4 regions of the Heyndrickxia sp. NPDC080065 genome follow, and region 4 is predicted to be linked to each of the others. Evidence: riboswitches for the same ligand, from Rfam matches in the RefSeq annotation. Region 4 holds a riboswitch; each other region holds the start of a gene.
The links. Region 4 has a riboswitch for S-adenosylmethionine ahead of ACQKP0_RS09750 (5-methyltetrahydropteroyltriglutamate--homocysteine S-methyltransferase). Riboswitches for the same ligand answer to the same signal wherever they lie in the genome.

Region 1 (2,202 bases), on a different contig from region 4:
TGGTTGTATCCGAATGTACAACCAAGATGTACTTGCTCTTTCCAAAATAGTACCAATTGGGACGATAGTGAAAATTAGGTAGTTTAAGATATCGGGGTAGAAATTAATTATTTTAAAATAACGTATATGTTGATGATTATGTTGATAAAATCATCTGTAGCTATGGGTGAAGAATTATCTATACGTAGTAAACCGTATATCCTACAGGTCTTTCAAAAAATACAAGATTGTTAAAAATAAAGGCTGTTTTCGTAAAGGTTGTTGCTTTTTTAGTGATATTTTATTAACAATCTGAGTTGATTGTAGCGGAGGACACTTGACTCCTGCGGGAAAAAGAGGGAAGTGGGAGACCCCGCAGGCGGTAACGCCGAGGAGGCTCCCATCCCTCCCCGCGGAAAGCAAGTGTCTGGAGCGGAAATCAACGGACTAAGTTTATAGTCTAAAAACAACAATTTATACGAAAAGAGCCAAAATAAAAAATAAAAAAATGTATTGACTTATTTTTAATTTCGAAATAATATTGAACATATTAAATCGAAAAACTAAATAAATTGACTATTACTTATCCAGAGAGGTGGAGGGACTGGCCCTTTGAAGCCTCGGCAACGGGTTTGCATTTTGCAAATACCGTGCTAATTCCTGCGAATCGGTACAGTATCTGATTCGAAAGATAAGAAGTAGAATGGTTATTACGAACCCTTCTTCTTATCTGTGTGCGGATAAGAAGAAGGGTTTTTTGTGTTTTAAGCTCTTTTCTAATACTTTGTTGCTATTTGTAGCGAAGTAAAAATCGGCAGAGATTTTACGCAGTAAATATCTAGTAGGATTTTTACGGTTGTTTTTGCACTTATACAAAAAGTATGGGATGAAGAAAAGAGCACGAAGTCAATTTGATTAAGAATTGGAGCTATTTACGAAAAGCAACAATCTTTACGAAAACAGTTGTGTTTTAGAAAGAGGAGGGCCAAGCAGCATGATTAAATTTGAAGGTGTTAGCAAAGTTTTTCAATCAAAAGGGAGAGATGTAGCTGCTGTGCAGGATGTTTCCCTGTCGATTGAAAAGGGTGAAATCTTTGGAGTCATCGGCTTTAGTGGTGCCGGAAAGAGTACTTTGCTTAGACTCGTGAATCTACTAGAAAGGCCGACATCGGGAAAAGTGATTGTAAATGATCAAGTAAATCTTTCTTTATCAGAGAAGGATCTTCGAAAAATGAGGCAAAGAATCGGGATGATTTTCCAAACCTTTAATCTATTCAATTCTCGAACAGTGTTTGGAAATGTTGCTTATCCGTTAAAGCTAGCAAAGGTTCCAAAGCAGGAAATAAAACGCAGGGTGACAGAGCTTCTTCAATTTGTCGGGCTAGCTGACAAAGCAAATTATTATCCAGAGCAGCTATCCGGTGGACAAAAACAAAGGGTCGGCATCGCAAGAGCGCTTGCTACTTCTCCGGATATTCTAATCTGTGACGAAGCAACATCTGCTTTAGATCCTGAAACAACCGGTGATATTTTAAATCTATTAAAAAAGGTTAATGAAGAATACAATGTTACCATTCTATTAATTACTCATGAGATGCAGGTTATTCGAAATATTTGTGACCGTGTCGCTGTTATGGAGAATGGCAGAGTGATTGAAGAAGGAACTGTATTTGATATTTTTACAAAGCCAAAAACACAAACGACACAGAATTTTATTAGCTCCGTTTTAAATGACAAAATTTCGCCTAATGTATTTGAAAAGCTGCGATCGAATCAATCTAGTCGTCTATATCGTTTGATTTTTACAGGAGAAGAAACGAGTAAACCTCTGCTTTCTACTATTGCTAAAAGCTATGAGGTAGATGTCAATATTTTGTACGGCAATATAAGTGATATTCAGGAAGTATTAATTGGCAATTTAATTGTCGAATTACAGGGGGCAGATGATGAGGTAAACAAAGCTGTTGGGTATTTACAGAAATATGTTGAAGTAAAGGAGGTTTTCGATCATGCAGGTTGATTGGAATACATTTTGGCCAAGAGTTGTTCAGGCATCAGGACAAACAGTGACAATGGTGATTTTTACCCTTATTTTTGCCACAATCCTTGGTTCGGTGATCGGTTTACTCTTATTTGTCACTCGTAAAGGAAATATATTGGAGAATAAACCAGTTTTCACGATATTAAATATTTTAATTAATATTATTCGTCCGATTCCTTTTA
Region 2 (2,202 bases), on a different contig from region 4:
AAAGGAGCTTCCTAAAAGCCTTTTTGGCAATTTGGAAGCTCTTTTTTCTAATAATTTCTTTGGTCCTTATCAAATTTTTCTCAGGAACATATATTCTTTAGGTTCTTCTTGTAAATTTAAGGTAGAATAGCGAATGATCTTACTGGAAAGCCAGATGCCTTTTCTGGTTTTGGAACAATGTTAAATATGACCGCTCCTTTTGCCGGAAGCTGATCCAAATTTGTTAAAAGCTCAACTTGATATGTATCCTGCTCAAGTACATAGTATTCTGCTAACAGTGCTCCATTTTTTTGAAAGTCAATACTTGAATCAGTATCAAAGGTTTCATGACCGACCGCTTTAATTTTTCTTTCCTCAAATAAAAATTTCAATGAATCAACTGACCAACCTGGTGCATGATTATTCCCATCTTCATCTTTGTTATTAAATTCTTCTAGATTAGGCCATCGTTTACTCCAATCAGTTCGAAGAGCGACAAATGACCCTTCCTCGATTTTTCCATGATCTTCTTCAAATTTCAAAATATCGTCCACGGTTAAGGTGAAATCATGGTTTTCTGCGGCTTCCTTCGATTTATCAATTACAACAAGAGGCAAAATTAATTCCTTTAACTCTAATTCATCCAAATATCTCTTATTGCGGACAAAATGTATCGGTGCATCCAGATGTGTTCCATACTGCCCCGCAAATGTAAAACTTTGTGCAAGAAATCCATCATTATGATCAAATAATGTTTTAAAATCAGCTGAATCAAAAGCAGAAAAGTGCGGAGAATCAGGTCCAAAAGTATGGGTTAAATCAACCCAATGTTTTTCTTTCAATAGATTAATAGCTTTGATTAATTCACTTGCCATAATAAATTCCTCCTAATTTAAATAATAAAAACCTCTTCTTGAAAATAAGAAGAGGTTTTAGATTTACAATTAATACTCCTCTTATCTTCAAGCTATACGCTTCTGGAATTAGCACAGTACTTAAAAGCCTGTTGCTGAGGTATCAATGGGCCAGTCCCTCCACCTCTCTGGATAAGAAAATTACTCATATTTAATTATTTACAACTTTACATATGTCTAAGTTGAAAGTCAATTATAAATTTAAAAAATTAAAAATTATCTTAGTTAGAAATAACCATTTTCTCAAAATATATGACTAGCATATTTTTGAACATTATAAACATTTATCTTTAACACGGAAAAAGTTCTTATTACTCTAATCTATATTTTGGTCGTGATAAAAAACGTTACTGGGCAATCAACTGCAGCCCCTCTGTTAAGTCTTGATGGTATATCCAAGCGTTTTGTTCACGTGTTGTGGCACCTATCCAAATAAAATCCGGATTTGGCCCGTTTGCTCCATTGAATGTAACAATAAGATGTTTATATTTTTTAACATGATTAGATGCTATTTCTTCAAAAAATGATAATTGGGGGTTTAGTCTGCCGTTACCCCCCGTATATTCACTTCGGTATTCACTATATTCTGGTAAATCGTCATGGTGTTTTACTTGACTAAATGTAATTATGATATCTCTGTCTTCCAACACTAGTAAAACATATTCATAGGACAAGCCCGCATTTCGTACTTCAGCAATAATATTAAGTTCTGGATGTTGGTTCGCATGATGGTATATGGAGTCAAAAACATAGGAGGCACGCTGGCGGGAGATGAAATTTTTCTCTGTCAAGATTTCAGGTTTTCCTACCCTTTCCCTATAAAAGCGCGAAAGGCCTAGTTTAATACCCTTAATTATTATAAGCTTTTCTTGATCGCTAAGGTAAAATTCATGATGTAAATGATTCATTTCAATCACCATCCTCCATGATAATTCAAAACCTATATCTCAATAAGCTAACAACCCTCGAAAAAAACACAATCACAATTAATAAAATCAATTAATAAAATCTAGTCCTAATTAATCGTCTTATTCATTTTTATTTCAAACTCAGGTTTAGTTACAAATTCCATATATTTTATATCATTTTTAAAGTCCAAGTATGCTTTAAAACGTGTTTGAATAGCTGGTGTAGTAACTAATTCAAGAACTTTGTCCCTTGGTACCCACTCACTTTCTGATGTTTCTTCTGAAATACTTAGCTCTCCACCTACAGGCCTGCAAACAAAATCTAAAATTAATTTTGTAGGAACATCAGTTACACCGTCATACCATTTATGTATACCAGTATTAGAATAAACTCCAATTAA
Region 3 (2,202 bases), on a different contig from region 4:
GAGTACATTCTTCTGCTTTATTTACTTTACTGGTTTTACATAGGATATTTTATCGGTAAACAATATGGACCAAAGGGGAAAAGGCTTGTACGTAAAACGTTAATAGTCGCTTTAATTCCTAATGTAGCTTTAATGGTAGCGGTTCTTTTTGAATTTTATCCAGAAGGCTTTTTCTCACCTTTATTAAATCCGATGTTTCTTTTCTTTTGTGTTTTGTCCACTTTATGTTTCTATCCGATTAGTAAAGTAGCTTATAAATTTGGGATCGTAAATGGTCTCTAATTTTTTAAAATACTACATAGAATTTCTATGTATATTAGGAGGGGGAAAATATGTCGTTAACCATGTTGGGATGTATTGCACTATTTTTAGCGTTTTTTAGTTTAATATTTATCCGACAAAATCTTAAAACAAGATTTGATTTTAAAAATGCATGGACTGCAGGAGGCTCGATATTAGTAATAAACATTATATTAATAGGTTTGACTATTTTAGGTGTTTTTTTCATCCCGTTTTCAACACCTTTTTTTATTGTAATATCACCGGTTGTAAGTGTGATTGCATGGGTATTTATAAAAGAAAGCTTTAGGAAGCCTTTATTAAAAAGGCTACATGCGGTAATAGTCGGTCAATCCATATATATCGGACTATTCATCTATTTAGCTTATAAAAATTCTACCATCAAACCATCGTATCCGGGTGAGGACATGTTTATGACTGGACTAGGATATATGATCGGAATGATCGTCTGTTTCTTTGCTACATTAATTGGAGTGATTGCATTTTTGCTGCCGCATAAAATTTCTAAAATAAATTTATCTTGATTATTTTAGCTAATTATTGTAAATTATTCATTAAGCTAAAATATTTCGGGATAATTAAATAATCAAAATCTTATCTAGAGAGGTTGAGGGACTGGCCCTATGACGCCTCAGCAACCAGTCATTTTTTATGACACGGTGCTAATTCCAGCAGGTTTTAAACCTGAACGATAAGGAGAATCTAATGACTGAACAGGACTTCTTCTTATAGGAGTCCTTTTTTTGTTGTTTTTTCTCCCCATATTCGTACGTACAAAACCAATATAGAGCCGATTATCGTCTCTACCATTTATCATGAAGGAATTAGAATTCTTCTAATAAGGCGGTGTGAGCAGAGCGAAGTTAGACTAATTATTTATGCTATTTTAGTTAGAATTAATCGTCGATTGAAAATACTAAAAAAGTTAGCGACGCTCACCCCTTTTCATAAAAGGGAGGAAAGTTTATGGGAAACCATCATATTCAAACAAAACTTGTTCAAGTTGGGAATCGAAGTGAAACGGAGACGGGCACGGTTAATCCGCCGATCTATTTATCAACTGCTTACCGTCATGAAGGAATTGGGTTATCAACCGGCTTTGATTATTCTCGGACGAAAAATCCGACACGTGCTCTTCTAGAGGAGAGCTTTGCGAAATTAGAGGAAGGGGATCAAGGCTATGCCTGTAGCTCGGGGATGGCGGCGATACAGCTTGTTCTATCCCTTTTTCAAAAAGATGACGAATTGATCGCAACAGATGATTTATATGGCGGGACCTATCGGTTGTTTGAACACTATTCAAAAGCTTATGGCATCACAGCTAATTATATTAATGTTAATAATCTAGAGCTGTTGGAGAAATCAATTAATGAAAGAACGAAAGCCATTTTCATTGAAACACCGACTAATCCGTTAATGATTGAAACCGATATTGAAGCAGTTGCAGCCATTGCAAAGAAACATCATTTGCTACTTATTGTCGATAATACATTTCTCACGCCCTATCTTCAAAAACCGATCATTCAAGGAGCCGATATTGTTATACATAGTGCAACGAAATATATCGGCGGACATAATGATGTTTTAGCAGGACTGGTTGTCGCTAAAGGTGAGGAAATATGCGGTCGTCTTGCCGCATTTCATAATGGAGCAGGTGCTGTCCTCTCTCCGTTTGATTCCTGGCTTTTAATAAGAGGACTGAAGACACTCGCATTAAGAATGGAAAAACACCAAGAAAATGCCAAGCAGCTTGTCGCCTTTTTACGTGAAAGATCGGAAGTGACCGATGTATTTTATCCGAACAAAGGGGGCATGGTTTCATTTCGCTTGGAAAAAGAAGAGTGGGTCCCAGCATTTCTGCAAAATCTAAATCTCATTACATTTGCAGAAAGTCTAGGGGGT
Region 4 (2,202 bases):
CGAACTTAGAAGTGATTAATCCAAGAATAATTTGCAAATCAGGGCGTTTCACATATCGTAGTGGTTCAAAGCCGCCGGATCGATTGTCATCAAACTCGAGGAATAAACCATCTACATTTAGACCATCGAATAATATTTCTGATACCGCATCATATCCGCCGGACTCTTTCCATGTGGATCGGAAGTTCCCCCGACATATATGCATAGTGATTTTCATATCATCAGGTCGATTTACGATGGATTCATTTATAGCTCTTGCAGCAAATTGTTGTAATTGTTTAGGATTTTGTCCTTTTTCCAGGATTTTTCTAACACCATCTTCTGAGAAAAATGAAGACCATGATGTGTCATCTAACTGCAAATATCGGCAGCCAGCATCATAGAAGGCTTGAATTGCCTTTTGATAGGCAATAGTTAGGTCATGCAAAAATTCTTCTTGGTCATGATAAACTTCTTTTGCTATTTTCCCTCTAAAAAATAGCATGTTTGGGCTTGGAATAGTCATTTTTGCTATGCTGTCTCCAGTAATGCTATGCAAAAATTTATAATCATCAAGCATTGGATGATTGGTGAAATCAATTTTTCCTGTAACTTTAACAGAATGTGCCTTTGTTGTTTTTCCATGAAATTGTAGGCCGTTTTCCGAATCATAGCCTTCTACTCCATCAAGGTTTTCAAGAAAATCAAAATGCCACCATGCTCGCCTTAATTCTCCATCAGTTACTGCCTGAAGGCCGACTTCCTTTTGTTTTTGAACGATACGAATAATTTCTTCATTTTCAATTTCCCTTAATTGATCAGCAGTGATCTTTCCTGCCGCTTTTTGCAAACGGGCATGTTTTACACGTTCAGGCCTTAATAAGCTCCCGACTTGATCTGCACGAAAAGGTGGAGTGATTGTCTGAAAAGTGTGTTTTACGTTTTCTACATTTTGAACCATTGTCTCTCTCTCCTTTGAAAAAATATATGATATTAAGAACAAACGATAAATAATAAATAAGCTCTTCCTTAAAAAAGGAAGAGCTTATTGACAAAGTCTCTTCCTCATCTTCAAGAACATAAATAGTTCTAAAGGATTTAGCACCATTCTGTTTAAATAAACAGTGGTTGCTGGGTTTCACAGGGCCAGTCCCTCCACCTCTCTTGATAAGGAAAACTATAAAATTTAATTTTATTAATATTTATCATATTATATTAATTTTGAAATAGTCAACCATCAGGGTTGCTAGTCTTTTGAATTTAGCAATAAATACTAAATATTTTATTAAAAATAATGGTTGGTGGAATACCTTGCAGGGTATAAGAATGCTCAAAAAATGACTTAACTACATGGTCAAGTTTGGTGGGCATGAGTTATTGAAGCATGAAAACGATAATGGTGTATTGAAATTTTGGATAAAAAAGGGATAATGAAAAGGGGACCATTCAAGGTTTGCTTTTCATCTGATATTTAACAATGCATTTTAAGGAGGAGCAACAATGGATTTCAGCTTTATTATTACAATTTTTATTATCGGTTTTGTTGGATCCTTTATTTCGGGAATGCTAGGTATTGGTGGAGCCATTATTAATTATCCAATGTTGTTGTATATACCAGCTATGTTGGGAGTTGCCCAGTTTAGCGCACATTCCGTGTCAGGAATAACAGCTGTTCAAGTGTTTTTTGCTACGATTGGCGGGGTATGGGCCTATCGAAAAGGCGGTTTTCTAAATAAATCACTAATTGCATACATGGGTATTAGTATTTTAATCGGCAGTTTTATCGGGGGATATTCTTCAAAATTTTTCACAGAGGGCGGCATTAACTTAGTCTATGGCATACTTGCCTTAATTGCAGTTGTTATGATGTTTATACCTAAAAGGGGAATCGATGATCAGCGTTTTGACCAAGTGAGATTTAACAAATGGCTCGCTTCCTTACTAGCTTTACTCGTTGGAATAGCCGCTGGTATTGTCGGAGCAGGTGGAGCATTCTTATTAGTCCCTATAATGCTTGTAGTGTTAAAAATCCCAACAAGAATGACCATCGCTTCATCTCTCGCAATTACATTTATCTCATCCATTGGTTCGATTACTGGAAAACTTTCAACAGGTCAAGTTGAGCTGCTACCTTCGATTATTATGGTCGTTGCAAGCTTAATTGCTTCACCACTAGGTGCAACCACAGGGAAAAGGGTTAACACAAAAATTCTCCAAATCATA

Region 1: another riboswitch for S-adenosylmethionine. It lies ahead of ACQKP0_RS02945 (methionine ABC transporter ATP-binding protein); the one in region 4 lies ahead of ACQKP0_RS09750 (5-methyltetrahydropteroyltriglutamate--homocysteine S-methyltransferase).
Region 2: another riboswitch for S-adenosylmethionine. It lies ahead of ACQKP0_RS14210 (cyclase family protein); the one in region 4 lies ahead of ACQKP0_RS09750 (5-methyltetrahydropteroyltriglutamate--homocysteine S-methyltransferase).
Region 3: another riboswitch for S-adenosylmethionine. It lies ahead of ACQKP0_RS02815 (methionine biosynthesis PLP-dependent protein); the one in region 4 lies ahead of ACQKP0_RS09750 (5-methyltetrahydropteroyltriglutamate--homocysteine S-methyltransferase).

What each region holds. Positions count from the first base shown of each region.
Region 1 covers NZ_JBNNWS010000002.1:162,330-164,531, reverse strand. Annotated here, with positions in the region: gene ACQKP0_RS02950 (L,D-transpeptidase) at 1-82, shown strand, start outside; SAM riboswitch class I at 560-677, shown strand; gene ACQKP0_RS02945 (methionine ABC transporter ATP-binding protein) at 974-1,999, shown strand; gene ACQKP0_RS02940 (methionine ABC transporter permease) at 1,989-2,202, shown strand, end outside.
Region 2 covers NZ_JBNNWS010000010.1:201,253-203,454, reverse strand. Annotated here, with positions in the region: gene ACQKP0_RS14210 (cyclase family protein) at 117-854, opposite strand; SAM riboswitch class I at 933-1,032, opposite strand; gene ACQKP0_RS14205 (hypothetical protein) at 1,241-1,801, opposite strand; gene ACQKP0_RS14200 (NUDIX hydrolase) at 1,909-2,202, opposite strand, start outside.
Region 3 covers NZ_JBNNWS010000002.1:137,491-139,692, reverse strand. Annotated here, with positions in the region: gene ACQKP0_RS02825 (permease prefix domain 1-containing protein) at 1-282, shown strand, start outside; gene ACQKP0_RS02820 (hypothetical protein) at 333-824, shown strand; SAM riboswitch class I at 892-998, shown strand; gene ACQKP0_RS02815 (methionine biosynthesis PLP-dependent protein) at 1,267-2,202, shown strand, end outside.
Region 4 covers NZ_JBNNWS010000007.1:79,373-81,574, forward strand. Annotated here, with positions in the region: gene ACQKP0_RS09750 (5-methyltetrahydropteroyltriglutamate--homocysteine S-methyltransferase) at 1-940, opposite strand, end outside; SAM riboswitch class I at 1,042-1,153, opposite strand; gene ACQKP0_RS09755 (sulfite exporter TauE/SafE family protein) at 1,480-2,202, shown strand, end outside.